Regions from separate parts of the Enterobacter chinensis genome, predicted to be linked through region 2. Evidence: riboswitches for the same ligand, from Rfam matches in the RefSeq annotation. Region 2 holds a riboswitch; the other holds the start of a gene.
What was found. A riboswitch is a leader RNA that binds a small molecule or an ion and turns the genes downstream of it on or off. The one in region 2 is predicted to bind cobalamin.

Region 1 (15,002 bases), on a different contig from region 2:
GCATGTGCAGCTCGTTGAGCGTTTGCAGGAGAAACGCGCCCGTTCGGGGGCCTCGCCTGGCGACCTGCAGCTGTTGTGATAGGACGTTGCCCCGATGGAGCTGAAGCGTCAGCTGCTGTTTACCGAAGATTATTCTGAGAATGTTTGAAGAATGAAGCGGGACGTGCCCGGATGTGGAAAAGAATGCCTCGCAGCGGGTTTCCAGGATAACCGAGAGACAAGGTGATGTTCGTGTATTCTTCCCGGCCGGCGCGACAAAGTGCACCTGATGCAGGGGTAGTGCGCCGTTAATCAGCTCCGTCAGGATTTGCCTAACATCGTGGTGCATGACGTGGATACCGCGGTATTGCCGGGTGGCGCTAACGCTTACCCGGCCTACCTGTCGTAGGCCCGCGCAAGCGTAGCGCCGCCGGGCATAAAGCATCAACCGGTGTTACGCATACCTGCCGCAACACCCGCAATCGTCACCATCAGCGCCTGTTCAACGCGTGGATCAGGCTCTTTCCCTTCTTCTTCCGCCAGGCGCGAACGGTGCAGCAGCTCTGCCTGCAGAACGTTCAGCGGGTCGGTGTAGATGTTGCGCAGCTGGATAGACTCGGCAATCCACGGCAGGTCTTCCATCAGGTGGGAATCGTTAGCGATATCCAGCACCACCTTGATGTCGCCTTGCAGCAGCTCGCGCAGCTCTTTACCCAGCGCCCACAGCTCAGGCTTCACCAGACGCTGATCGTAATATTCCGCCAGCCACAGGTCGGCTTTTGAGAAGACCATTTCCAGCATACCCAGGCGGGTGGAGAAGAATGGCCAGTCGCGACACATGGTTTCCAGCTCGTTCTGCTTGCCGTCTTCGACGACTTTCTGCAGCGCCGCTCCCGCTCCCAGCCAGGCTGGCAGCATCAGGCGGTTTTGCGTCCAGGCGAAAATCCATGGAATAGCACGCAGAGACTCTACGCCACCGGTTGGGCGACGCTTCGCAGGACGCGAGCCCAGCGGCAGTTTACCCAGCTCCTGCTCTGGTGTGGCTGAGCGGAAGTAAGGGACGAAGTCTTTGTTTTCACGCACGTAGCCGCGGTACAGATCGCAGGAGATATCAGACAGCTCGTCCATGATGTGGCACCAGGACTCTTTCGGCTCCGGCGGTGGCAGCAGGTTCGCTTCCAGAATGGCGCTGGTATAGAGCGACAGGCTGCTGATGGTCACTTCCGGCAGGCCATATTTGAAGCGGATCATCTCGCCCTGCTCGGTGACGCGCAGGCCGCCTTTCAGGCTTCCCGGCGGCTGCGACAGCAGAGCCGCGTGAGCAGGCGCGCCGCCGCGACCGATTGAGCCACCGCGTCCGTGGAACAGGGTCAGTTCGATACCGGCTTTCTCGCAGGTTTTGATCAGCGCATCCTGCGCCTGATACTGCGCCCAGGAGGCTGCCATTACGCCCGCATCTTTTGCGGAGTCGGAATAGCCGATCATCACCATCTGTTTGCCCTGAATAAAGCCGCGATACCAGTCGATGTTCAGCAGCTGGGTCATGACGTCGTTGGCGTTGTTCAGGTCGTCGAGGGTCTCAAACAGCGGCGCTACAGGCAGGGCATAGTCGATACCGGCTTCTTTCAGCAGAAGGTGAACGCCCAGCACGTCGGACGGGGTTTTCGCCATGGAGATCACATAGGCGGCCACCGATCCTTTCGGTGCATCCACGATCGCTTTACAGGTGTTGAGCACTTCGCGGGTTTCGTTGCTTGGCTCCCAGTTGCGTGGCAGCAGAGGGCGCTTCGAGTTCAGCTCACGGATCAGGAAGGCCTGTTTGTCGGCTTCGGACCAGCTTTCATAATCGCCGATGCCGAGATAGCGGGTCAGCTCACCCAGGGCTTCAGTGTGACGGGTACTTTCCTGACGTACGTCGATACGCACTAGCGGCACGCCAAAACACTTCACGCGACGCAGGGTGTCGAGCAGTTCGCCGTTGGCGATGATGCCCATCCCGCAGGCCTGCAGCGATTTATAGCAGGCGTAGAGCGGCTCCCAGAGCTGTTCGTTCTGGCTGAGCAGGCCTTCCGGTTTTGGCAGGCGCTGACCTTTCAGGCGCGCTTCCAGCCAGGCCTGAGTGGCCATCAGCTGACCACGCAGTTTTTTCATCAGGAAACGGTACGGCTCGCTGGCGCCTTCTTCTCCAGCCAGCGTGCGCAGTTCAGGTGTCGCTTCAACCATCGACAGCTCGGAGATCAACACCTGAATGTCTTTCAGGAACAGGTCAGTCGCTTTCCAGCGGCTTAGTAACAGGACGTGACGGGTGATTTCTGCGGTGACGTTCGGGTTGCCGTCGCGGTCGCCGCCCATCCAGGAGGTGAAACGGACCGGAACAAAGTCGACCGGCAGGCGGTAGCCCAGGTTCTCTTCCAGCTGTTCGTTCAGCTCGCGCAGGTAGTTAGGCACCCCTTCCCACAGGCTGTTTTCCACCACCGCAAAGCCCCATTTGGCCTCGTCGACCGGGCTTGGGCGGTGCTTACGAATTTCATCGGTGTGCCAGGACTGAGCAATCAGCTGGCGCAGACGGCGCATTAGCTGGTTGCGTTCGTAGTCGGCAATGTCTTTATTATCCAACTGTTTGAGGCAGTTGTTCACTTCCACCATTTTATGGATCAGGGTGCGACGGGTGATCTCGGTTGGGTGAGCAGTGAGTACCAGCTCCAGCGAAAGAGACTCCACCGCTTTTTTGATAGTGGCTTCGTTGAGGTCTGGCTGGTCTTTCAGTTTACGAAGGGTGCGGGCAATGACTTCCGGGTTGCTGGCCGCTTCGCCGTTTGGCGAAATGCTGTGGTATTGCTCAGCGGTATTTGCCAGGTTCAGGAACTGGCTGAATGCGCGTGCAACGGGCAGCAGCTCATCGTTCGAGAGGTTCTGCAACGTCGTAAGCAGCTCCTGACGACTGGCCTCGTTACCTGAACGGGAAGATTTAGACAGCTTGCGGATGGTTTCAACGCGGTCGAGGATGTTCTCCCCCAACGCATCTTTGATGGTATCTCCAAGCACTTTGCCGAGCATACTGACATTACTACGCAACGCGGAATATTGTTCGTTCATAAAAACCCAGTCACCCCATCATTTTTGTTTATGCCCAATCGAAAATCTTTTGGACATTATTTTGTCATCTCCCTTTATAAAGCCACGTAAAACCCCCGTCGTCAATTGCTGCGAAAACGGTTCAGCAAACGAATAAATGCGGACAATTTACGAAATTTAATTCGCTTCGCGTCAGATAAGAGATGCTTATGGGAATGTGACGGAGATCGCGGGATTTTCCCCTCCCAGATGGGAGGGGGAAACGTCATTAATGCCAGCAGAAGTGATGCACAACCTGGGTAATCAGTTCGCGGGTGGGCTTGATGAAGCGGGTTTCCAGATATTCATCCGGCTGGTGCGCCTGGTTGATCGAACCGGGGCCAAGGACCAGCGTCGGACAAAGCGTCTGAATAAACGGCGCCTCGGTGCAGTAGTTCACGACGTCGGTTTTCTCGCCGAGCAGCTTTTCCACCACTTCGACCAGCTGATGGTCCGGCGGGCATTCATAACCCGGAATCGGCGGGTGCAGTTCGGAGACCGTCAGACGGCCCGGCCAGCGCTCGCTCACCGGGGCCAGCGCTTCATTCAGCAAGCCGTCGAGATCGCTCAGCGTCATGCCCGGCAGCGGGCGGATATCCATGTGCAGTTCGCAGCAGGCGCAGATACGGTTAGAGGCATCGCCGCCGTGCAGGCTACCGAGGTTCAGGGTCGGATACGGCACGGTGAACGCGTCGTAGTGGTAACGCTCTTTCAGGTCGTCGCGCAGGGTCATGATACGGCCGATGGCGTCATGCATCAGCTCAATGGCGTTGACGCCGCGCGCCGGATCGCTGGAGTGGCCGGACTGGCCCAGAACACGCACTGCGGTTGAGATATGGCCTTTATGCGCACGGATTGGCTGCAACGACGTTGGCTCGCCGATGATGGCGCAATCCGGGCGGATCGACGTGTTTTCAGAGAAGTAGCGCGCGCCCGCCATGCTGGTCTCTTCATCGGCAGTCGCGAGGATGTAGAGCGGCTTTTTCAGTTTTGTCACGTCCACGTCACGCAGCGCGTCGAGGATAAAGGCGAAGAAGCCTTTCATGTCGGCGGTGCCCAGACCGTAAAGCTTGTTGTCATGCTCGGTCAGGGTGAACGGGTCGCGGGTCCAGCGGCCATCATCAAACGGCACGGTGTCGGTATGACCGGCAAGCAGCAGGCCGCCCGCACCGGTTCCGGTGCTGGCGAGCAGGTTAAATTTGTGACGTGTTCCGGGGACGGGCTGAACCTCAACGTTAAATCCAAGATCGCTGAACCACCCCGCCAGCAGATTGATTAAAGACTCATTGCTCTGATCCAGCGCTTCTTCCGTTGCGCTGATGGACGGTGTGGCAATCAGGGCGCGGTAAATCTCGATAAATGGTGGTAAGTTCATTTTCATTGTTGACACACCTTAGGTCGTGATAGTATCAATATTCATGCAATAAATGTGAATAAAAATACATTATCGTTGAGCATAAAGGAACCCGATGTTGAATACGCTGATTGTAGGCGCTAGCGGTTATGCGGGCGCAGAGCTTGTAAGCTACGTAAATCGTCACCCTCATATGACCATAACCGCTTTGACTGTGTCAGCGCAAAGCAATGATGCGGGAAAGTTAATTTCCGATTTGCATCCGCAGCTTAAGGGCATGGTCGATCTGCCGCTGCAGCCCATGTCTGACATCAGCGAGTTCATCGACGGCGTCGACGTGGTGTTTTTAGCCACCGCGCACGAGGTCAGTCACGACCTGGCGCCACAGTTCCTGGCTGCCGGCTGCGTGGTGTTCGACCTCTCCGGCGCGTTCCGTGTTAACGACGGCGCGTTTTACGAAAAATATTACGGCTTCACCCATCAGCATCCGGAGCTGCTTGAAAAAGCGGTGTATGGCCTGGCGGAGTGGAGCGCAGACAAACTGAAAGAAGCCGATCTGATTGCCGTGCCGGGCTGCTACCCAACGGCGGCGCAGCTTTCCCTGAAACCGCTGATCGACGCCGGTCTGCTGGATCTGAACCAGTGGCCGGTGATCAACGCTACCAGCGGCGTGAGCGGCGCAGGGCGCAAAGCGGCTATCTCTAACAGTTTCTGCGAAGTGAGCCTTCAGCCGTATGGCGTGTTTAATCACCGTCATCACCCTGAAATCACCACCCATTTGGGCGCGGACGTGATTTTCACGCCGCATCTGGGCAGCTTCCCGCGTGGGATCCTCGAAACCATTACCTGCCGCATGAAGCCTGGCGTGACCAAAGAGCAGGTGAGCGAGGCCTTCACGCAGGCGTACGCGGATAAACCGCTGGTACGTCTGTACGACAAAGGCGTGCCGGCGCTGAAAAACGTGGTCGGCCTGCCCTTCTGCGATATCGGCTTTGCCGTGCAGGGCGAACACCTGATTGTGGTGGCCGCAGAAGATAACTTACTCAAAGGCGCTGCCGCGCAGGCAATGCAGTGTGCAAATATTCGTTTCGGCTTCCCTGAAACGCAGGCTCTTATTTAAGGTGTGATGATGAACCCATTAATTATCAAACTCGGTGGTGTACTGCTGGACAGCGAAGAAGCGCTGGAGCGTCTGTTTACCGCGCTGGTTAACTATCGCGAATCACATCAACGTCCGCTGGTGATTGTGCACGGCGGCGGCTGCGTGGTGGATGAGCTGATGAAAGGGCTCAACCTGCCGGTGAAAAAGAAAAACGGCCTGCGCGTGACGCCTGCCGACCAGATTGACATCATCACCGGCGCGCTGGCGGGTACGGCGAACAAAACTCTGTTGTCCTGGGCGAAGAAACACCATATCGCGTCTGTTGGCCTCTATCTGGGCGATGGCGACAGCGTAAAAGTGACCCAGCTCGACGAAGAGCTCGGCCATGTTGGACTGGCGCAGCCAGGTTCGCCTAAGCTGATTAACACGCTGCTGGAAGGCGGATTCCTGCCGGTGGTGAGCTCTATCGGTGTGACCGAAGAGGGCGACCTGATGAACGTCAATGCTGACCAGGCGGCGACTGCGCTGGCGGCAACGCTGGGTGCGGATCTGATCCTGCTCTCCGACGTGAGCGGTATTCTGGACGGTAAAGGTCAGCGCATTGCGGAAATGACCGCGGAAAAAGCCGAGCAGCTGATTGATCAGGGCATTATCACCGATGGCATGATCGTCAAAGTGAATGCGGCGCTGGACGCTGCGCGCACGCTGGGTCGCCCGGTGGATATCGCCTCATGGCGTCACGCGGAGCAGCTCCCGGCGCTGTTTAACGGCACGCCGATTGGCACGCGTATTTTAGCCTAAGTTTTTATTGAATGACCGTAGGCCGGGTAAGCGTAGCGCCACCCGGCGGAACTAACGAATAAAGGAAGCATGTTATGGCACTTTGGGGTGGGCGTTTTACACAGGCAGCGGATCAGCGTTTCAAACAGTTCAACGACTCTTTGCGCTTCGACTACCGCCTGGCCGAACAGGATATCGTCGGCTCTGTGGCCTGGTCCAAAGCGCTGGTGACGGTAGGCGTGCTGACCGCAGAGGAACAGCTGCAGCTGGAAGAGGCGCTTAATAATTTGCTGGAAGAAGTGCGTCTGGATCCGCAGCAAATCCTGCAGAGCGATGCCGAAGATATTCACAGCTGGGTGGAAAGCAAACTGATCGACAAAGTCGGTCAGTTGGGTAAAAAGCTGCATACAGGCCGTAGCCGTAACGACCAGGTCGCTACCGACCTGAAGCTGTGGTGTAAAGATACCGTTGGCGAACTGCTGACGGCCAACCGTCAGCTGCAGAGCGCACTGGTGGAAACCGCACAGAATAATCAGGACGCGGTGATGCCGGGTTATACCCATCTGCAGCGCGCGCAGCCGGTGACCTTTGCGCACTGGTGTCTGGCCTACGTGGAGATGCTGGCGCGTGATGAAAGCCGTCTGCAGGATACCCTGAAGCGTCTGGACGTGAGCCCACTGGGCAGCGGTGCGCTGGCCGGTACGGCGTATGAAATCGACCGTGAACAGCTGGCAGGCTGGCTGGGCTTTGCCTCCGCCACCCGTAACAGCCTGGACAGCGTCTCTGACCGCGACCACGTGCTGGAACTGCTCTCAAATGCGTCTATCGGTATGGTGCATCTGTCGCGCTTCGCTGAAGACCTGATCTTCTTTAACTCTGGCGAAGCGGGCTTCGTCGAGCTGTCCGATCGCGTGACCTCCGGCTCTTCACTTATGCCGCAGAAGAAAAACCCGGATGCGCTGGAGCTGATCCGCGGTAAGTGTGGCCGTGTACAGGGCGCGCTGACCGGCATGATGATGACCCTGAAAGGGTTGCCGCTGGCATACAACAAAGATATGCAGGAAGACAAAGAAGGGCTGTTCGACGCGCTCGACACCTGGCTGGACTGTCTGCATATGGGCGCGCTGGTGCTGGACGGCATTCAGGTGAAACGTCCGCGCTGCCAGGAAGCGGCGCAGCAGGGCTATGCGAACTCTACCGAACTGGCAGATTATCTGGTGGCGAAAGGCGTTCCGTTCCGTGAAGCGCACCATATTGTGGGCGAAGCGGTGGTAGAAGCGATTCGTCAGGGTAAACCTCTGGAAGATCTGGCGCTTGCCGATCTGCAGAAGTTCAGCGCGGTTATCGGGGATGATGTGTATCCGATTCTGGCGCTGCAGTCCTGCCTGGACAAGCGTGCAGCGAAAGGCGGCGTGTCGCCTAAGCAGGTGGCGCAGGCGATTGCGGATGCGAAAAACCGGTTGGTTTGAACCGTGTGGGCTGGTGCCCCCACCCCGGCCCTCTCCCACGGGAGAGGGAGCAAACACTAAAAATGGCAACTTCGGTTGCCATTTTGCTTTTATCCCGGGCTTTTTTACGCAAAAAAAAGCGGACCACGGGGTCCGCAAAAGTTCACGTTGGCTTTAGTTGTTCGAGTTTTGAGAGAAACTCGCTGACGGTGCGGGGACGTCAAGGGTCAAACACGTGCCGCCTCGTCTATGTGGCGTATTATTCAACAGAATGCTTGATAGGGATAATCGTTCGTTGCTATGCTATCTATCGCCATGAACTATCGTGGCGACGGAGGATGAATAATGAATATTCGTGATCTTGAATACCTGGTAGCGTTAGCCGAGCATCGTCACTTTCGCCGCGCGGCAGATTCCTGCCACGTCAGCCAGCCCACGCTGAGCGGTCAGATCCGCAAGCTGGAAGACGAGCTGGGCGTGATGCTGCTGGAGCGCACCAGTCGTAAGGTTCTGTTCACACAGGCAGGTCTTCTGCTGGTGGATCAGGCGCGCACCGTGCTGCGCGAGGTCAAAGTGCTCAAGGAAATGGCAAGCCAGCAGGGGGAGGCGATGTCAGGCCCACTGCATATTGGCCTGATCCCAACCGTTGGCCCGTATCTGCTGCCGCAAATCATTCCTATGCTGCACCAGACGTTCCCGAAACTCGAAATGTATCTGCATGAAGCGCAAACGCATCAGCTGCTGGCACAGCTGGACAGCGGCAAGCTCGACTGCGCCATTCTGGCGCTGGTGAAAGAGAGTGAAGCCTTTATTGAAGTGCCGCTGTTCGATGAGCCGATGATGCTGGCGATTTATGAAGATCACCCGTGGGCGAACCGCGATCGCGTACCGATGTCCGATCTGGCCGGTGAAAAGCTGCTGATGCTGGAAGATGGCCACTGCCTGCGCGATCAGGCGATGGGCTTCTGCTTCGAAGCGGGTGCTGATGAGGATACCCATTTCCGCGCAACCAGCCTGGAAACGCTGCGTAATATGGTCGCAGCGGGAAGTGGAATCACGCTGTTGCCTGCACTGGCGGTACCGCGCGAGCGTAAACGTGATGGCGTGGTCTATCTGCCGTGCATTAAGCCGGAGCCGCGTCGTACCATTGGCCTGGTGTATCGTCCGGGTTCACCGCTGCGCAGCCGCTATGAGCAGCTGGCAGAGGCCATCCGTAGTTCCATGGATGGCCATTTTGACAGCGCGTTAAAACAGGCGGTTCAGACCGTTTAGTGCCGCAACCCGATAGGCTTCCGCCATGGTCGGGTAGTTAAAGGTGGTGTTAACGAAGTACTCAATGGTGTTACCACCACCTTTCTGCTCCATAATTGCCTGCCCGATATGAATGATTTCCGCGGCGCGTTCACCAAAGCAGTGAATCCCGAGGATCTCTTTCGTCTCGCGATGGAACAGGATCTTCAGCGTACCCACGCTCATCCCCACGATTTGCGCCCGCGCCAGATGTTTAAACTGCGCACGTCCCACCTCGTAAGGTACCTTCATGGCCGTCAGCTGCTGCTCGGTTTTCCCGACAGAACTGATTTCCGGGATGGTATAGATGCCCGTCGGGATATCTTCAATCAGATGCGCCGTCGCTTCGCCTTTCACCAGCGCCTGAGCTGCAATGCGGCCCTGGTCGTAAGCGGCAGAAGCCAGACTCGGGTAGCCAATCACGTCACCGACCGCGTAAACGTGCGGCAGCGCGGTCTGGTACATGCTGTTGACCTTCAGCTGACCACGGCTGTCGGTCTCTAGACCGATATTTTGCAGCTGCAGTGAATCGGTGTTGCCGGTACGGCCGTTGGCATACAGCAGGCAGTCGGCTTTCAGCTTCTTGCCGGACTTCAGGTGCATGATTACGCCGTCGTCGCAGCCTTCAATCTTCTCGTACTCTTCGTTGTGGCGAATCACCACACCGCTGTTCCAGAAGTGGTAGGAGAGAGAGTCTGACATCTCCTGATCGAGAAACGCCAGCAGGCGATCGCGGGTGTTGATCAGGTCAACTTTGACCTCCATTCCGCGGAAGATCGACGCATATTCGCAACCAATCACCCCCGCGCCATAGATAATGACGTGGCGTGGTTCATGGTGCAGGCTCAGGATGGAGTCGCTGTCGTAGACGCGCGGATGCGAGAAGTCCACATCGGCCGGATGGTACGGGCGAGAACCGCAGGCAATCACAAATTTCTCAGCCGTGATGGTTTCAACTGAACCGTCGTGGCATTCGAGCGCCAGGGTGTGTTCATCCACAAAATGTGCGTTGCCCTGCAAAATTTCACAGTGGTTACGCTCATAAAATCCCTGACGCATACGTGTTTGCTGGTTAATGACGGTATCCGCGTGATTCAGGATATCAGCAAAGGATGAACGAAGAAGTCGGGAGTGGTCGCTGTAAAGAGGGTTCTGGTTAAATTCGATAATGCGGCTAACGGCGTGGCGGAGGGCTTTGGAAGGGATGGTGCCCCAGTGGGTGCAACCGCCGCCGACATTATGGTAGCGCTCAATGACCGCTACTCTGGCTCCCTGTTTCACCAGACCCATAGCAGCACCTTCGCCGCCGGGGCCGGAACCAATAACTATTGCGTCGTAATCGTAGGAATGTGGCATGGCAAGGCTTACCTGTTCTTATACATAAAAGCAACAGAATCATAACATCATTGCCAGAGTAACCCAATTATCGTTGTGCTTTTTTCCGGCAGTGGAGCACAAACCGCACGTAAACAATCATTCACAAAGCTGAGCAAACAGATTAATTTTATTCTCTGGTATAGTGCCATCAGGCCTTTGGAAGGATTCAACTATCGTGATGGGCGTAAGAGCACAACAAAAAGAGAAAACCCGGCGTTCGCTGGTGGAAGCCGCATTCAGTCAACTGAGTGCTGAGCGGAGTTTTGCCAGTTTGAGCCTGCGCGAAGTCGCACGCGAGGCCGGGATTGCGCCAACGTCCTTCTATCGTCATTTCCGTGATGTGGATGAACTGGGTCTGACCATGGTCGACGAGAGCGGCCTGATGCTGCGTCAGCTGATGCGCCAGGCGCGTCAGCGGATTGCAAAAGGGGGCAGCGTGATCCGTACCTCCGTCTCGACCTTTATGGAATTTATCGGCAATAACCCCAACGCATTTCGTCTGCTTCTGCGCGAGCGTTCGGGCACATCGGCGGCGTTTCGTGCCGCCGTCGCGCGTGAAATTCAGCACTTCATCGCGGAACTTGCCGACTATCTTGAACTCGAAAACCATATGCCGCGTGCGTTTACTGAAGCACAGGCCGAGGCGATGGTGACGATTGTTTTCAGCGCAGGTGCCGAAGCGCTGGATGTCAGCATTGAACAACGTAAGCACCTCGAAGAGCGACTGGTATTGCAGCTCAGGATGATCTCCAAAGGTGCGTACTACTGGTATCGCCGTGAACAAGAGAAACTGGCACATCAAACCGAAGAGTGAAGGTGAGTAATGAAACAGTCAGGTCAGGATAAAGGGACGCTGTTGCTGGCATTGATCGCTGGCTTATCCATTAACGGTACGTTTGCCGCTATTTTTAGCTCAATCGTTCCGTTTTCGATTTTCCCGCTTATTGCACTGGTGCTGACGGTTTACTGCCTGCATCAACGTTACCTGAACCGCACAATGCCGGTCGGGTTACCGGGACTGGCCGCAGCCTGCTTTATTCTGGGTGTATTGCTGTATAGCACGGTGGTGCGCGCGGAGTATCCGGATATCGGCTCTAACTTCCTGCCTGCGGTACTGTCTGTGGCGCTGGTGTTCTGGATTGGCTCGCGCATGCGTAGCCGTAAGAGCCAGTTGCCGGAGTAAAGAAGAGTTTTGTAGGCCGGATAAGCGAAGCGCCATCCGGCTTTTTGGCAGGTGGCGCTTCGCTTACCTGCCCTACAAAGCCTCTGTCATTTTGCCGTGAGCAGTACACCGCACTCCATATGATGCGTATACGGGAACTGATCGAACAGCGCCAGACGTTCAACCTTATGCGTCTGGCCTAACGTTTCCAGATTCTTGCACAGCGTCTCCGGGTTACAGGAGATGTACAAAATACGCGGATACGCCTGCACCATCTTTTCGGTTTCGCTGTCCAGGCCACTGCGCGGCGGGTCGACAAATATCGTCTCACACTGGTAGCTTTTCAAATCGATCCCTTCAAGACGGTTAAACGCCCGCACGCCGTTCATGGCCTGAGTAAACTCTTCCGCCGCCATACGAATGATCTGCACGTTGTCGATATGGTTAGCGGCAATGTTGTACTGCGCGGCAGCGACCGACGGTTTGGCAATTTCCGTGGCCAGAACGCGATCGAAGTTACGTGCCAGCGCCAGAGAGAAGTTGCCGTTACCGCAGTAGAGCTCAAGCAGATCGCCCGTTGACCCTTCCGTTGCCTTCAGCGCCCATTCCAGCATTTGCACGTTCATCGCGGCGTTTGGCTGTGTGAAGCTGTTTTCCACCTGGCGATAAACCATCTCTTTACCCGCCACCGGCAGACGCTCGTCGACGTAATCCTGATCCAGCATGATTTTGGTTTTTGTCGCGCGGCCGATCAGATGAACGTTGATGTTCTGCGCACGCAGGGTATCGCGCAGCGTTTCCGCCTGCTCGCGCCACTCGTCATTAAGCGCTTTGTGATACAGCAGGGAGACAATCGCCTGGTTGCTTTGCGTGGTCAGATAGTCAATCTGGAACAGCTTGTGACGCAGTACCGGGTTATTGCGCACGCCTTCCATCATCAGCGTCATGAGCTGGTTGATGAGTTCGCTTGCCGCCGGGAAGCTGTCCACGCGAATGCGCGATTTCGTCTGCTGATCGAAAATGATGTGATACAGGTCATCCCCGTCATGCCAGATGCGGAATTCGGCGCGCATACGGTAGTGGCTGACAGGAGAGCGAAACACCTCGGGAACGGGCGCGTTGAACGGCGTCATCATACTTTGCAGGCGGACAACTTTCTCTGCCAGCTGCGCGTCGTACTGTTCTGTCGGGAGGTGTTCTGGGGTCATGATGCGTCCTGAGTGATAAAGAATTACGCGGGGATTGTAGGCATTGTTCAGGGGATGTCCAGATTTAATGGCCAATAGCTATCTGGACATCTATACGTGTCTAATTGTAGCATTCTGTTTCCGGTCTCCTGAGAGTGAAAAGGGAATCCAGTGTAAATCTGGAGCTGACGCGCAGCGGTAAAGACTGGCGGGATGAGCGTTGTAGACACTGTGAAAATGGGAAGTCTTCATCCTTATAAAGCCACCTAGCCCGAAGACCTGCCGGGATCACGTCGCATTTGGTTTCATCATCGCGTGCTATCGATGAGGCCTGCGGCATCCTTCTTATATTGTGGATGCTTTAACAATGATTAAAAAAGTATCGCTGCTGACGGCGTTGTCCGTCACGGCATTTTCGGGCTGGGCGCAGGATAGCGCAGACTCGTTGGTGGTGACGGCAAATCGTTTTGAACAACCGGCAAAAACTGTTCTGGCACCGACGTCCGTGGTGACGCGTGAAGATATTGAGCGCTGGCAGGCAAAAAGCGTTGTGGAAGTCATGTCACGTCTGCCGGGCGTGGATATCGCGCAAAGCGGTGGAATGGGCTCGAACTCTTCGACTTTTATTCGCGGAACTGAATCTCGCCATGTGCTGGTGCTGATTGACGGTATTCCTTTGAATAACGCCGGGATCAGCAACGTTCCCGATCTGAGCCAAATCCCGACCTCGCTGATTCAGCGTATTGAGTACATCCGTGGTCCGCGTTCGGCCCTGTATGGCTCCGACGCGATTGGTGGCGTGATCAACATCATCACCGGACGCGACAAGCCGGGTGCAGAAATCTCAGCGGGCGTCGGCTCTAAGGGTTATCAGACCTATGACGGCGCTTTCCAGCAGGTGCTGGATAAAACCAAAATCACCATGGGGGGTAACTATACCTATACCCGTGGCTTTGATATTGCTGCCCAGGATGCGCCGCGCCAGCCTGACCGCGATGGCTTTATGAGTAAATCGCTGTACGGCTCCGTGGAACAGCAGATTACCGACAGCGTGAGCGGGTTCTTCCGTGGCTTTGGATACGATAACCGTACGGCGTATGACGGTTATGATCATTACGACGCCAACTTTATGGTGGATGGACGACCTGATACTCGCCAGCTCTACAGTCAGAACTGGGATACCGGTCTGCGTTACAACCAGGGGATTTTCCAGTCACAGCTGGTGGCGGGTTACGGCCGCAGTAAAGATCAGAACTATGATCCGAAGAAAGGGCGTTACGCTGATTCCGCCACCATGGATGACGTGAAGCAGTACACCACCCAATGGCTCAACACCGTAGAAGTCGGCCATGGCAACATCGGCGCAGGTCTGGACTGGCAAAAGCAGAAGACGCAGGCCGGAACGGGCTACCTGGATAAAGGTTACGAGCAACGTAATACCGGCGTGTTCATCTCGGCGATGCAGCAGTTCAACAGCGTGACGCTGGAAGCGGCGGCGCGTAATGACGACAACTCCAACTTTGGCAACCATGGCACATGGCAAACCAGCGCAGCGTGGGAGTTTGTGGATGGCTATCGCGTGATTGCCTCCTACGGTACCGCTTTTAAAGCACCTACCATGAGCCAGATCCACAGTGCCTCTTACGGTAATCCGGACCTTAAACCGGAGGAGAGTAAGCAGTGGGAAGGGGGCTTTGAAGGCCTGACGGGACCGGTCAACTGGCGTATCACAGGTTATCGCAATGACATTGATAATCTAATTAGCAGCGATCCGCATACGTATCGCTACTACAACGTTGACGAAGCACGTATTAAAGGTGTGGAAGCGACCGCACAGTTTGATACTGGCCCGGTTGGACATCAGATTTCCTATGATTATGTCGACCCGCGTAATGCCAAAACCAACGAAGTGCTGGCCCGCCGTTCTAAGCAGCAGGTTAAGTATCAGCTTGACTGGCAGGTATGGGATCTCGACTGGAACCTTGCCTACCGTTACCTGGGCACCCGCTATGATGTTGCGATTGATCCAGACACCTATTTATCAGAACGCGTGAAAATGGGCGGTGTCAGTCTGTGGGATGTCGCAGTTTCGTATCCTGTCACCTCACACCTCACAGTTCGTGGTAAAATAGCCAACCTGTTCGATAAAGATTACGAGACAGTTTATGGCTACCAAACTGCAGGACGGGAATACACCTTGTCTGGCAGC
Region 2 (15,002 bases):
GTGAAAACTTTGCTCAGCGACTCCATTGGAAACGCTTTTTTCACATCGCCGACCTGGTAAATGTTGCCGTCAACCGTGGCGAGGGTGATGGCGAAATGGTCGGGGCTATAGCTTGCCAGGGCAGGGATGTAGTCGGCGACTTTCCCCTCGTGATTACCTTTAAATTTTTGGTGAGCCTGCTCAAGCAGCTGAGCGTAGTCCGGCGCGGGTTGCGCCAGCGTGGCGGCGCTAAACACCAGGCTGACGGATAAGAGGCTTACGCCGAAAATATTCATCTTCATGGGGCTATCCTGTACATGGGAAGGCGAAAGGCCAACGAGGGTTGGCCTTTGTGATCAATACATGGCGATTTCAGTTTCTGAAGCGGTGCTTTCTTTGGCCGGAACCTTGCCGCGGCAGCCGGCGCCGAAGTGCTCGCCTTCCCAGCGACCGACGATAGCGGCACCCATCGCGTTACTCATCACGTTGGTGGCGGAACGGCCCATGTCGAGGAACGGATCGACGCCCATCAGCAGAATCAGGCCCGCTTCCGGAATATTGAACTGGTTGAGCGTGGCGGCAATAACCACCATCGATGCACGCGGCACGCCCGCCATTCCTTTTGAGGTCAGCATCAGGATCAGCAGCATGGTGATCTGCTCGCCAATGCTCAGTTCGATGTTGCACGCCTGGGCGATAAACACGGTAGCAAACGAACAGTAGGCCATTGAGCCGACCAGGTTAAAGGAGTAGCCGATGGGCAGCACAAAGCTGGCAATCCTGGAGGAGACGCCGAATTTTTCCAGTTTGTTCAGCGTGCCCGGGAAAGCCGCTTCTGAACTTGAGGTCGTAAAGGCCAGCAGCGCAGGTTCGAGGATAGCTTTAGTCAGACGACTGATGCACGGACCGACAATCATCGTGGAGAGGCCAATCAGCATCGCCCACAGCAGGCCGAGCGTCATGTAGAACTCGCCCATGAAAATACCTGCGCTGACCATCACCCCCAGACCGCGTTCGGCAATCAGTCCGGAGATCGCGGCAAATACGGTCAGCGGTGCAAACAGCATGACGTAGCCCGTCAGCTTCAGCATCACATGCACCAGAGAGTCGAGCACCTTAATGATGGGCTCGGCTTTCTCGCCAATGGCCGCCAGGCTACACCCGAGGAAAATCGAGAACACCACGATTTGCAGAATCTCGTTGCGGGCCATGGCATCAACGATGCTGGTCGGTACCGCGTGAGAGATAAACACTTTCAGCGTGAACGGCTCGGACTGAACGGCCGCAACGGCCCCGGCGTCATGGGGAACAAAGTTAATGCCTGTGCCAGGCTGGAAGATGTTGACGATAACCAGTCCCAGCGCGATCGACAGCAGCGAGGCACAAATAAAGAGGAAAAAGGTTTTGGAGAATATACGGCCGAGCGTTTTAGCATCACCCATTTTGGCTATGCCGACCACCAGGGTTGAAATGACCAGTGGGGCGATAATCATTTTCACCATGCGTAAGAATATGGTGGTGAAAATAGAAATATCCTGTGAGTACGATTTTGCTGTATCTGCTGATGCCATATTATTAATGACCACCCCGGCTATCATGCCGAGTATCAAACCTAATATGATCATTTTCGTTAAGCTTATTTTTTTCATGTTTACTCCATCGGATAAAGGTTGGTTAATGTGTAGGGTGGCGTGCGCCTGAGTCCTGACGAACCGCTCAGACGCACGTTTGTTGTGACCAACCGCATGAATTATCTGGAATACAGTGATACAGCAAATATCTATATCCCAATGGACGTTGTTGTATTTGTAGTGTTACAGATCGAACTCGATACTTAATAATGGTGCATGTTGCTGGGCGCCATAAACATCATTGTCACCGACGTTGCCGGAGATAATATCGCGAGGCATGACGATTTTGACCGCATTCGCCGGGTCGAACCAGATAATACGATGTATAAAGTCAGGCTTAACGTTATATAAACGGGCAATAAGCTGCGGCGTTAACTGCTCCGAGGCTTTGACCCGCTGATAGTCTTCATGCGTTTTAAATAAAATATCCAGAACCAGCTCATACGGCCCGGCGTTTTTAGAACGAATGACCTGCGCCAGTGAGCAAATACCGTGTTTCATAACCGAACTCCTTCTGGCGTGACCTGCTCGATGTGGAAATCAAAACGCAGTGCGTCGCTCGCTTCGATCAGGTGATAGATTGAGAACTCATACACCGGACCGCTCTGAATGTCGGAAGGGGAAAACGGGAACGCGAGGTTGCCCGCCGTTGCGATCCGGTTTTCATAGCCGTAATGCAGTAGGGTAGAGCGCACCAGCGAACAGACGCTGTTGGCGATATCCTGCGTGGGCGCGACTACATCCAGCAAAATACCCAGCTCGTGCCCGGCAGACTGCATCGGCTCATGGTTGCCCATCACGCCATTTTTACCGTACAGATGGAACGTCATGCGGATGCTGTCGTCATTCAGCGAGAGATTGCGCTTCACGCTGACCTGGACTTCTTCGAGGATGTTATCGATCCCGGCAATCATGATCGGGTCGCGCGTACCGGCAATGGTCAGGCAGCGGAAGCCGACCCGGCGGGCGCCTTCCAGCTTCAGCGCATACGGCGTTTCTTCGTGGCGGGAACCGCTGACGTACACTTCGCCCTCGTTGACCGCTTTGAAGCTGCACCCTTTCAGGTTCAGAACGCCGCCCGGCCCCGGCAGGAAGTACGGGTCGGATTTCTCATAAAGGGTGTGCGCCGCGGCCGACGTTTCGGTAAATTTACGCTTCGGATTAAACGTTTTCAGCGTAAAGCCATTATCGTCAATGATGCCCATCGCACAGTCGGAGCCGGACCCTGGCGTAGCGGCAATCGCCGCGCACTCAAGGATCTTACCGCAGTGCAGCGCCAGACCCTCATCGAAGCCCTGCATAATAGGCAGTGCGGCAAAGCAGGCCGGATCGTACGCCCGTCCGCCCAGTACCACCTGCGCCCCGGCCGCCAGCGCCCGCTGGAAAGGCTCGATACCCATCTGCGCGACAATATAGGTGCTCTCTTCGATGGCCTCGTGGGTCAGCGCCGGAACGAAATCCAGGGCGGTGATTTTCCCGTTATCCAGCGCCTGATGCACGGTGGCTTTATCGACATCCGACGGGATCAGCGCCATAGAGAATGACAGCTTCTCTTCCTGCGCAATCTCAAGGATTATCTGGCGGCACCACTCCAGATGCGGCGCGGCACCGGACCCACCGGCGGTACCGATCACCACCGGAATGTTGTGCTTAACGCCAGCCACGATCATATAGCGCAGATCGCGTTTTACCCCCGCCCGGTCGGTGAAAGGCTTACCTGCCCCCAGATAGTGGGGGCCCGGGTCGGAAGAGCCCGCGTCAACCGCAATAAGATCCGGCGACGCTTCCATGGCCTTACGAAAACTCTCTTCAGGGAAGCCATAACCCAGGATAGCCGTTGGCGATAAGATCTTAAATGTACGTGCCATCTTTTAATCCTTAGTTTGCAACAGTGCGATGGTGCGGTTCATTTCGTTAAACACGATGTTAAGACCTTCATCGAAGCCCATGCCCGGTTTGATCAGCATGCGCATCGGGCGAGCCGCGAGGGCGACGTGCACGCAGGTGCGGGCGCTGATTTCCGTCTCGTTACAGGTACCGCCCTGATAGGCTTCCATGCCGTGTTTGTTGCAATACAGCACCGCATCAACGATGTTGTGAATACCGCCCAGATCCGGGGTTTTTATCTGCACCATGTGGCAGCTGCCTGCATCGGTGAAGTCCACAATGTCCTGATAGGTGTTACACCACTCATCGGCAACGATTTTCACGCCGGAACCCAGACGCATCAGCTCGTGGGTGATGGCGGTCAGCAGGCGGATCTGATCCGGCTTGTTACCCGCATCCACCGGCCCCTCGATGTACAGCGGCAGGCCCTGGGCCTCTTTTTCGAGGCTGGCGATATACGCGGCGCAACGTACCGGATCCATATCGAAAATCAGACCGATAGTGCCGTACACGTCGATGTGCAGCGTCGGGCGATAGTGCGGGCTGGTGCGCAGGCTTAAGATGCGGTCGGATAACCAGCGCACATACTCACGCAGTTTTTCCCCCTTCAGGCCCAGCTTCTCTTCCACGTTGTTGATAAGCGCATGCGGCAGTACGTCAACGCCTTTGAGGATCATCTTGTCGACGGCGATATAGCGGTCGTCGCCGCTCTGACCAAATAACGGAATGGCTTCCGGGACGCATGGCAGTTGCCATTCATCACAAACAACTTCCGTTTTCAGACGGCCGGTCGCCAGTGCCGCCGCGTCGAGCAGCGCCTGCGACAGGCCATAACGGACGGCGGTATGCAGCAGATGGCCGTCAATACGCAGTTCGTCAAAGAAGCGGGCGTTCGTCAGGAACCGGTCAACGTCACGGCCTTCCAGCAGCGGCTTGATGTGATCGTTGAGGAACGGAATGAAGTGTTCAGCCAGGAACAGCGGATCGCGACCGCCTGCGCCTGAGTATTGCACCGCTGCGCAATCGCCCACCGCCACCGCACCGTTTTCCAGAATCAGCTGTACGGATACGCATTCACCCGCCTGACGAACGGACGTAAATCCAGGCGTTACCGGATTGCCGGTATAGATAAAACCGTCATGCCCGGCGCCGTTTTTGATGGCCTGCTGATCGTCGAAATAGAACGAGGAGTAGCCTGCGGTGAAAAGGGCCTGTTTAATTTTCATTATGGTCTTCCTATTAATTTACTGTGGGATACCGCGTTGATGTCATCAACAACCATCTGGAATGAGGGCTTACGGCCTTCAAAACGCGCGCGCTCGGCGACGTAATCGTGATGCAGGGCGAGGATATCTTTCGGCAGCGGAACCGCGCCGGCCTCCAGCACGCGAATGGCACCGGAGTTATCACGAACCGGCAGAATTTTGCCCGCGTTGCAGGAGGCGGGCGCGAACGGTACGTCCAGCACGCCAGCTTCAAACGCCAGCACCGTTCCGCGCGCGACATCGCCGTTGCCCAACTCGAAGACTTTCTTCAGCACGGCGCGGACTTCGCTCTTAATGAGCTCGACTTCCTGCTCGACGGCGGCACACGGCGGGAATTTCTGATCGCTGACCATGTTGAGCATCTGGCGCGAGGCCTTCAGCCCCTGGGCGTTTGCGGCGGCGGTCGGAATACCGAAGGCTTCGTGCGGGCTCTTGGTGATCACTTTGGTCGCCCCGGACATACCGGCAACCGCTGCGCCCCAGGAGATAATGGCAAACGCTTTCGACTCATCTTCCGGGAAGCCGCCCATCCACTGGTGGAAGACGGTACTCAGCTCGTAATCGTCAAATCCGTGGTTATGGAAATATTCGTGGGACAATTCACGCAGAGCCTGAATCGCGGCGATATCCTGCGTCAGGCTACCGACCTGGCCGTAGCCAACGGTAATTGACTTCACGCCCTGTTCCAGCGCCAGCAGACCTTCGATAATCGCCACCGAGTGGGACACAAACGGCGGGATCAGGGTGCCGGTCAGCGGGCCAAACGGTTCACGGTTAATGCGAATACCTTGTTCTTCATACAGGCCCATCAGGCGGTCACAGTACTGCCAGTCGCGGATGGATTTTTCCAGGGTGACGCGCTTAGCGTACGGAATGTTGTAGGAGATACCGCCGCCTTCATAGCTGGTAAAGCCGCTGGCCATAGCGATCTCCGCCAGCAGGCGCGCATCTGGCGTGCCGTGACGTACCTGAATCGGTTTCTCCAGCGCTTCAGTCATGCGACGGCAGGCGGCGACGCCGTGGTTGACGACCGGTAAGCCGTTAAGTTTGGAGGTGTCCGCTTCGATGGATTTTTGGATCCCTACCGCCGCCTCTTCATAGCGATTCAGACGGGTGTAGGCATCGATGGTGCTGGGCAGCAAATCGCACTCTTCCTGCAGCGTTTTGAGCAGGGCGATGTGTTCATCCATTAGCGCTACGCCTGCGCGCGGCTGGCTCAGGGTTTTACCTTCCTGGTCGGCCTTCAGTAGTGCGTGAGAAAAGCGTTTTTGCTCAGGAATGGTTTGCTGGTACTTCACGCCATCTTCGAAGTTCTCAACGTCCTTGCCGGTATGCCAGGTTTGCAAGACCTGTTGCCGCTCAGTCATGAATTCGTCATGGGTTAGCTTTTTATTTCGAAGTTCCATTCGTTGCTGCCTTAGGTTTTATAGGGTTAAACAATGAATACTGGTGCGAGCCGCCGCCTGCGGGTCCAGCCTGGCGACATTCGCCAGCAGAGGAAGCAGACCTTTTGCATCGCGGTAATAGTCAAACTGCCCAGGTAAAAGAACGCGTCTGCTGCTGTCGTCCAGCTCTCGGTACTTCAGCCAGCGATGAACATCGAACTGGCTGGCGCGGGAGAGCCACCCTCCGGAGCCCACCACTTTGCGCACGGTGGTCAGATCGCGCCCCGTCTGCAAATCGACGTTGCCTACGCAGGTACAAACCTGTTTTTTGGTGCCCGCATGGCGCTCGCTGGCGTACCCAACGCACAGCCCGGCCAGCAGCGTGTCGAAATGCTTTTCTTCTTCGGTGACAGGCAGATAGTCCGGATGTGCGACCAGATGGCGCAGATAGCCATAAAAAGCTTCCTGGCGCTGAGGCTGCTGGGCGAACACCACGTTCACCAGTTCCTGTGTACTTTCGCCGACTACCATCGCCGAGACGCGCATGCCGAGGTCTCCCTCTACGGTGCGTTTCACAAACGGCTCAGGCACGCCGTGCAGAACGGTATCCGGGGAGAGCATGTTGGCGCTGGCGGAATAGACGTCGGTGGTGGCACCGCCCATGTCGATCAGCATGAATTCTTTCCACGCGCTGTCGACATCGCTGATCGCTTTCACCAGCTCGTAGACGGTCCACGGTGTGGGCATCGGCTCTTCGCCGGTTTCCCCGACGATAACGTCCAGTCCTTTCCCCTTCACGATGCGGGACAGAAAGACATCGCAGATGGCCTTGCGGGCGGCATACGGATTCGGGTGATCGAGGTCAGGCAAAACGTTGTCGACCACGATCAGATCCTTGTGGCCAAGAATGGCCTGCACGTCGTCCTGAATATCGCGATTTCCGGCGTAGATAATGGCGCAATCCAGCTTTGACGCTGCCAGCGCGCGGGCATTGGCAAGACCGTAGCTCTCTTCTCCTCCGTCCGTACCGCCCGTGAACAGCAGGATGTCCGGCGGGGAGTCCTCCAGCGTCTGGATATCGTGGCGGTTCAGTTTGTAGGAGTAATACTGGGCGATTTTGGCGCCCGCTGAATGGGCAGTGACTTTGGCTGACTCCAGGGTTATCGATGGCACCAGACCCATTGCGGCAACGGCGAGCCCGCCTTTTGCTGACGAAGAGTATTTCAGCGTAACGTCCCCGCTGTTCAGCAAAGGTCGCGCATCGGCAACGTTTAGCACCTGGTTCAGGCTGGTAAAGAAACCTTCTGCCAGATGGTGGGTCGTCGTCGGGGTCAAAACGTGGTTGACCAACGTTAGCCCATCACCCTCCGGCGTGAAGAGCGCGGCTTTGGTCCACGTCGAGCCTATGTCGACAGAGACGATTTGCATCAGAAGCCCTCTTCAAGACAGAGCTCTTCAACGCGCTGACGCTGCTGTATATCGTTCGCCATCAGCTGGCAGACGTCTTCCAGGTCGTGGCTTGGGGCGAAAACGCGGTTGAAGCCCATCTCTTTGAATTTGGCTTCGATGTCGGCAAAATCGTGCTTGCCCACGACCAGATTACCGCCCACAAAAAGCAGAATGTCGCCGATACCGCGTTCGATGCAGCGCTCGCGCAGCCCCAGGCAGTCGATGTCGCCATGGCCGTAGATGGATGACACGACAATAGCATCAGCACCCGTTTCGATGGCCGCATCAATATATTCATCCTGGCTCACCATCACACCAAGATTGATGACGTGAAAATCATGGGAAGTAAAAACGCGGTCCAGAACTTTATTGCCTACCGCATGGCAGTCAGCACCAATGACGCCAATAACAAGTGTTGATTTCTTCATGGGTAATCCTCTGTAGGGCTGATAGTGAAAATAAAGTGGGTATTAAAAACGGTTAATGTACATTGGGTCTGTTAATGGTGTTGGAGTGTGTTTTGAAGATGAAAGGGAAGCAATTGATCTATTTTCAAAAAATCCTTCCAAAAATGATGATGGTAATGGTGCTGCATTTAAAGCTCTTTTGTATCAATCATTTGCGAGTCATTCTTTTTAGGTTTGATATTTATCTGTAAACGTTATTGACAAAACCATTGTAATATTTGTGATCGCGCGCCTGTTTTATTGTCGAAGGTGGTTAATATGTTTTTTTAAGCATAATGGACAAAGCAATAATGTCGTAATGGCAAAGGGAAGGCGGTATTCACTGTTTTATTGATATTGGTCATAAACACCATTCGTAAAATTAAGAAAGAGTGATGAATACATCAAATTTTTGACGTGCAGAGGGGATGTATAATTCAGCGCTAATTTTAATTATCCGCTTTCTTGCGTCTTTAAATATTTAAACCTGAGGATATAACGATGAGTAAAGGGAAAGTTTGGCTTGTAGGGGCCGGGCCTGGCGATGCGTCTTTGATTACGGTAAAAGGTCTGCACTGTATCCGCCATGCGGAGGTGATTGTTCACGATCGCCTGGTTAACCCCGAACTCCTGGCTCAGGCTCCGGCAGGCTGTCTGATTATTGATGTCGGTAAAACCCCAAGCCATCATCCGGTGCCTCAGGAACAAATTAATGCCTTGCTGGTCAAGCATGCCGGGGAGGGGCGGCAGGTGGTGCGCCTGAAAGGTGGTGATCCCTACGTTTTCGGTCGCGGGGGCGAAGAGGCCGAGCAGCTGGCGAAAGATGGCCTGGCGTTCGAAATTGTGCCGGGGATCAGTTCTGCGATTGGCGGGCTGGCCTATGCCGGGATCCCGGTCACACACCGTCATTACGCCTCCAGTTTTCATATTGTGACCGGTCATATGTGCCAGGGGAACGATCCGCAAAACTGGCATGCCCTGGCGCAAATCAACGGAACGCTGGTCATTCTGATGGGAATGACCCGGCTAACGGAAATCTGCCAGCAGCTCATCGAGGGAGGCATGTCCGCCGGGACGCCGGTGGCGGTGGTGATGTATGCCAGCCAGTCTCGTCAGCAGATGGCCAAAGGTACGCTGATCGATATCCACCTCGAAGTTGAACGTCAAAAACTGCATGCTCCTGCGCTTATCGTCGTCGGTGAAGTGGTCAACCTGCAGGAGATACTGGCGTTTTCCGCATCACATATCGCCCTGAATCAGGTTGTTGTCTGATGTTATCCTGACATTTTCGAAATGACCGAGTGAAACGAATGAGTGAGCATGGTGGTAACGTCCTGGAAACGGGGCTGCAGTTGGGGATCGATCCCGAGTTGCTGTTGGACTTTAGTGCGAATATCAATCCGTTAGGGCTACCCGAGCGCGTCAGGTCGCTCATTGTGTCCCATCTGGATATCATCATGCAGTACCCGGACGTTGAATACCGTCATCTTCATCAGGCGTTGGCCAGCGCCAGTCAGTGTGACTATGACCAGACGATTGCCGGCAATGGCGAAACGGAGCTGATCTATGGCCTGGTGCGAACGCTTGCCCCTCGCCGGGCGATGCTGCTGGTGCCGGGCTTTGCCGAATATCGCCGGGCATTACAGCAGCAGGGTTGCGAGATAATCGACTATGCGCTGAGTGAGCAGAACGGCTTCCAGGTCGATGCCTCTCTACTGGACGCCGTTCGTGCACACAGGCCCGATTGCCTGTTCATCGCGACGCCAAACAACCCTACCGGACTCATGCCTGATGCCGATCTTCTCGACAGGCTGGCCTCGCTGTGCGAAGCGCAGCAGATTTCGCTGATTGTTGATGAAGCTTTTATCGATTTTCTGCCGCAGGGCTCCACGCTGGTGCCACGGCTCGCCGAGTCACGCTATCTTTACCTGCTGCGTTCCCTGACAAAATTCTTTGCCATTCCCGGACTGCGTCTTGGGTATCTGCTGAGCGGAAATACGCAAACCATTCGCCAGCTGAAAAGCACCCGTGAGCCCTGGTCCGTGAATGCCTTCTCGGCGCTTGTGGGGCAACATTTGCTGCTGGATGAGGACTATATTGCTCGCAGCCACGCCTTTATCGCCCGGGAGCGGGATTTCCTGTGGCAGGCGATGACGCGCTTTTCATCGCTGGCGGTCTGGGAGCCGCAGGCCAATTTTATTTTCTTCCGCTCCCTGCGTCAGGGGTTCGACCTGAAGGCGGCGCTGCTCGGCCATCATATCCTTATTCGCCACTGCGAAAACTACCCAGGGCTCGATCGCGACTACTACCGGATTGCCGTGCGTACCGAAGCGGAGAACCGCCGGTTTATTGACGCGCTGACTCACGTTTTACAAGGCTAAAGCGATGGACTATTTCCCGATTTTTTGCAACCTGAAGGAGAAACGCTGTCTGATCGTCGGTGGCGGGCAGGTGGCGACGCATAAGGCAAAGGGGCTGCTGGCCGCCGGGGCGGTGCTGCATCTGGTTGCGCCCACCCTGACGCCGGAACTCGCCAGCCTGCACGCGTGCGGTGACATCGAGTGGTTCCCGGCGACGTTTTCGCCGCGGTATCTGCAGTCATGCTGGCTGGTCATTGCCGCAACCAGCGATCCGCAAGTTAACCTTCAGGTCGCCGGTGCCGCCAGCGCGGAGCGCATCTTTTGCAATGTCGTGGACGACCCTTCTGCTGCCACCTTTATCTCACCGGCCATTATCGACCATTCGCCGGTCATTATTGCGCTGAGCTGCGGAGGCAACGCGCCAGTGTACAGCAAGATCCTCAAAGCGCATGTCGCCGCCCATCTTCCTGCGGGCATGCGGGAAAGCGTGCGGCTGGCGGGGGCGCTTCGTGAAAGGGTAAATGGCGCATGCGGTGACCGGGAGCGCAAGCGTGCATTTTGGGGCGCGTTCTTCCGGCATGTTCCGCTGCAGCAGGCCTTAGTGAAGGAACACGAGCAGGAGATTAAGCAGCAGGTCGAGTGGCTCATTGAGCACAGGCTGCTGTCAGAGTAGCGTCACGCCGCCTTTTACCATTCGCAGCAGGTGTTGTTCAGGCCAGTGGCGGGTGAGCTGTTTTTTCGCCAGCAGCCATTTCACATAATCGACATCGTCTTTATTTCTGTCCAGCATCAGTCCCACGACGCTGCCGCTGTGCGCCACGTTCACACCGTAGATGCCGCACTCCTCAACCAGTGAGAGCAGGGCGTCAAAATCCGGTTTAGGCAACAGCGTCTGGCTGGCGATGGCGCTGAGGGTTGCCGCTTCGCCCAGCCGGTAAGGGTTTTGCGTTATACAGGATTCCTGTACTTTTTCCCATGCGCGTTGCAGCGCTGGTGCACCGGCATGTAACCCCGCCTGACGCGGGATGCGGTGGTAATCTGCCGTGCGCAGCGTTTGCGGACTTTCAAGAACAAGCAGGTCGAGATCGGGCTGGGCGTCGCAGGCAATCTGCGTGGAAGCGTCGTTATGATCGAAAAGAGTCAACTGGCGAAACACGGTACTGTCGGTGGGTTCGAGCGAAACGCAGAGTGTTGCCAGCGTGCTTTCGTCGAGCTGGTGCCCCAGATGGTGGGCGGTGGCGACGGCGGTGGCGGCAATATCTGCGGTGCTGCTGGCCATCCCTTTGGCAATCGGGATGGTCGAGTGCACGTCAATGCGGATATCCTGGCTCAACTGCGCCGGGTAGTGCCAGTGCTGCAATAACCGTTCGACCATCGCGCGCGACAGCGGGCGTTCATCCGCCAGGGCCGCGCCCTGGCTCACCTCAACGGTGCTGTACCATTCGACAGGGCAGGAGACCAGCTTTTCACTGCCCAAAATCCAGCCCTGGATAAGCTCACCGCACGACGCGGGGCATTGCGCAACAGCCACCTTTCCACCTTTCTGGTCAGCAATTTCTGGAGCATAGTGTCATGAGGATCTCGCGCTTGCCATGATATACCGCAAATTCCCCCCTGGATTATCTACATATTATTCGGCGATCCTGCTGAACGCGTAACGCCTCAATAAAATCACACGGACCTGTGTTGAATAGCAATATTATGTTATTGCCGGGTTTTAATATCCTGATGAATTTTGATCACGATAAAATGAAAAAATATCAAGTGGTGCAATAACTTGTCATAGCGCAATAAATGTCGAGATTTTAAGCGCAATTATCTTTGCTTTTTATTTTTTGTGATAAAACGTTGAGTTATTGAGAAAGACGTCAATTATTCTGACGCCACGTTGTACTCAGCATGTATTTCATTTGCGGTTAAGTATTTGCCTAAGATGAATTGAAGCGCCGTAAATAGCGTTGCTGTTTTGATAATGTGCTGTTTCTCATAATGTAAGCCGACAGGTTTGCCACATTTGTGGTAGGGAAGGGGGTGACAATCCCCCGCAGCCCCCGCTGCTGTGATGCTGACGACCCCGTAATGACCACTGATCGTGAGATTGGGAAGGACGGGCGAGGAGGACGCTAAGCCAGAAGACCTGCCTGTCGGGAACGTTCAACAACTTCGGTGGGAAGTGGGTTGTACTGATGCATCATACAGTCGAAAGACTGGGACTACGTGTATCTTTACCTCCCTACCACCCTGGACAGGATCAGGGCCATGGCGGCAAAGCAGTACGCGTTTGTTCTGGCAGGTACCGGAAGCGGTTGTGGTAAAACCACAGTGACGCTTGGCCTGTTGAGTCTGTTAAAACAGCGTGGGTTACGCGTCCAGCCATACAAAGTGGGCCCTGACTATCTTGATACCGGCTGGCATACCAAAGTCAGCGGTACGTCCTCCCGCAACCTCGACAGCTTCATGCTTCCTGAACCGATACTTAATGCGCTGTTTTGCGAGCATATGCAGCAGGCGGATATCGCGGTCATTGAAGGCGTGATGGGGCTGTATGACGGCTACGGCACCGATCCGAATTATTGCAGCACCGCCGCGATGGCAAAACAGCTGGGTTGTCCGGTGATTCTTCTGGTGGACGGCAAGGCGGTTTCTACTTCTATTGCCGCTACCGTGATGGGCTTTCAGCGATTTGATCCCTCCCTCAATATTGCGGGGGTGATTGTCAATCGCGTCAATAGCGAATCGCATTATCAGTTGCTCAAAACGGCAATTGAGCACTACTGCACGGTGCCCGTCCTGGGCTATGTGCCGCGCGTTGAGGGCGTCGGTTTGCCCGAGCGCCATCTCGGATTGGTCACCGCCCGGGAGTCGGTCGCGGACCCGCAGACCTGGCAGAATTTTGCCGCCGTTCTCGAACGTACGCTGGATATCGGGCAACTTCTCGCGCTCAGCCAGATGGCGTCGCTGCCGCAGGGCACATGGCCCGCGCTTCCTGACGGGGACGCCGGGCGCGGTTTAACGCTCGCGATGGCCGATGACAACGCCTTCAACTTCTATTACCCGGATAACATCACGCTGCTCGAACGTACCGGGGTCGACATTATCCGCTTTAGCCCCCTGCGCGATAGCCATTTACCTGACTGCCAGATGGTCTGGCTCGGGGGCGGTTACCCGGAACTGTACGCGGCACGGCTTACGGAAAACACCAGCATGCTCGCCAGCCTGCGGGAGGCGCATCGTCGCGGCGTGGCGATCTACGCCGAGTGTGGTGGGCTGATGTATCTCGGCAGCACGCTGGAAGATAGCGAGGGTGTCACTCACCGGATGGCTAACATTATCCCCGGCCACAGCAGGATGGGTAAACGGCTGACCCGTTTTGGCTATTGTGAGGCGCAGGCGCGCCAGCCCACGCTGCTGGCCGATAGCGGCGAGGTGCTGCGTGGGCATGAATTTCACTATTCCGACTTCTCTCCCCAAACCCCTGCGGTACTGGCGTGCCGCAAAGTGCGCGATGGTGTAACGATGCAGGAATGGGCGGGCGGCTGGCAGGTTGGTAACACGTTCGCAAGCTACCTGCACCTCCACTTTGCCCAACGCCCCCTGATGCTCAGTCGCTGGCTGACCGCGGCGAGGGGAGCGTTATGACCCTGATTGCCTGGTGCGTCGCGTGGCTGCTCGATGTCATCATCGGCGACCCGCAAAACTGGCCGCATCCGGTGCGCTGGATAGGTAACCTGATCAACGCGGTGCAGCGGGGTATTCGCCGCTGCTGCCATAGCGACGCGGCGTTACGCGTTGGCGGCGGCGTCATGTGGCTGGTGGTCGTGGGACTGACCTGGGGCATGGCCTGGGGCGTGCTGGCGCTTGGACGGATGGTTCATCCCTGGCTGGGTTGGGCAATTGAGGTGTGGATGACGTTTACCGTGCTGGCCGGGCGCTGTCTGGCAAACGCCGCACGGGACGTTGAACGCCCTCTGCGAGCGGGCGACCTTAATGAAAGCCGCGAAAAACTCTCATGGATAGTGGGGCGCGATACGTCTCAGCTTCAGCCGGAACAGATCAACCGGGCGGTGGTGGAGACCGTCGCGGAGAACACGGTTGACGGCGTTATCGCCCCGCTGTTCTTCCTCCTGCTGGGCGGTGCGCCGCTGGCGATGGCCTATAAAGCGGTGAATACCCTCGATTCAATGGTGGGCTACAAGCACGAAAAATACCGCGCGATCGGCATGGTCAGCGCCCGTATGGATGACGTGGCGAACGCCATCCCCGCGCGCCTGAGCTGGCTCTTGCTGAGCATTGCGGCGTGGCTATGCCGTGACAATCCCTCCCGCGCGCTGCGCGTCGGCTGGCGCGACCGCTACAACCACAGCAGCCCCAACTGCGCGTGGGCTGAAGCGACGGTCGCCGGTGCGCTGGGCATCCGGCTTGGTGGACCCAACACCTATTTTGGCCAGCGCGTGGAAAAGCCGTGGATTGGCGACGCGCTGCGCCCGATTGCGGTAGACGACATTTCCCGAACGATTCGACTGATGTGGGTTTCCTCCATCCTGGCGCTGGCGCTGTTTATTGCAGCACGCTGGCTGATGGCTGGCGTGGCCTGAGGACA

Region 1: linked by a shared signal. The riboswitch ahead of btuB (TonB-dependent vitamin B12 receptor BtuB) and the one ahead of PYW49_RS05515 (cobyrinate a,c-diamide synthase) in region 2 are both predicted to bind cobalamin.

The regions. Positions count from the first base shown of each region.
Region 1 is NZ_JARDVI010000010.1:80,974-95,975, forward strand. It holds gene PYW49_RS22665 (helix-turn-helix transcriptional regulator) at 1-328, opposite strand, end outside; gene ppc (phosphoenolpyruvate carboxylase) at 424-3,075, opposite strand; gene argE (acetylornithine deacetylase) at 3,323-4,474, opposite strand; gene argC (N-acetyl-gamma-glutamyl-phosphate reductase) at 4,563-5,567, shown strand; gene argB (acetylglutamate kinase) at 5,574-6,350, shown strand; gene argH (argininosuccinate lyase) at 6,425-7,798, shown strand; gene oxyR (DNA-binding transcriptional regulator OxyR) at 8,123-9,049, shown strand; gene sthA (Si-specific NAD(P)(+) transhydrogenase) at 9,023-10,423, opposite strand; gene fabR (HTH-type transcriptional repressor FabR) at 10,620-11,258, shown strand; gene PYW49_RS22710 (YijD family membrane protein) at 11,268-11,627, shown strand; gene trmA (tRNA (uridine(54)-C5)-methyltransferase TrmA) at 11,714-12,814, opposite strand; cobalamin riboswitch at 12,919-13,094, shown strand; gene btuB (TonB-dependent vitamin B12 receptor BtuB) at 13,161-15,002, shown strand, end outside; gene murI (glutamate racemase) at 14,959-15,002, shown strand, end outside.
Region 2 is NZ_JARDVI010000002.1:110,139-125,140, reverse strand. It holds gene glsA (glutaminase A) at 1-281, opposite strand, end outside; gene PYW49_RS05570 (dicarboxylate/amino acid:cation symporter) at 336-1,628, opposite strand; gene PYW49_RS05565 (DUF4387 domain-containing protein) at 1,794-2,111, opposite strand; gene PYW49_RS05560 (acyclic terpene utilization AtuA family protein) at 2,108-3,478, opposite strand; gene PYW49_RS05555 (methylaspartate ammonia-lyase) at 3,482-4,723, opposite strand; gene PYW49_RS05550 (methylaspartate mutase subunit E) at 4,723-6,168, opposite strand; gene glmL (methylaspartate mutase accessory protein GlmL) at 6,187-7,575, opposite strand; gene glmS (methylaspartate mutase subunit S) at 7,575-8,024, opposite strand; gene cobA (uroporphyrinogen-III C-methyltransferase) at 8,544-9,314, shown strand; gene cobD (threonine-phosphate decarboxylase CobD) at 9,353-10,423, shown strand; gene PYW49_RS05525 (precorrin-2 dehydrogenase/sirohydrochlorin ferrochelatase family protein) at 10,428-11,075, shown strand; gene PYW49_RS05520 (L-threonine kinase) at 11,067-11,933, opposite strand; cobalamin riboswitch at 12,387-12,561, shown strand; gene PYW49_RS05515 (cobyrinate a,c-diamide synthase) at 12,662-14,041, shown strand; gene cbiB (adenosylcobinamide-phosphate synthase CbiB) at 14,038-14,997, shown strand.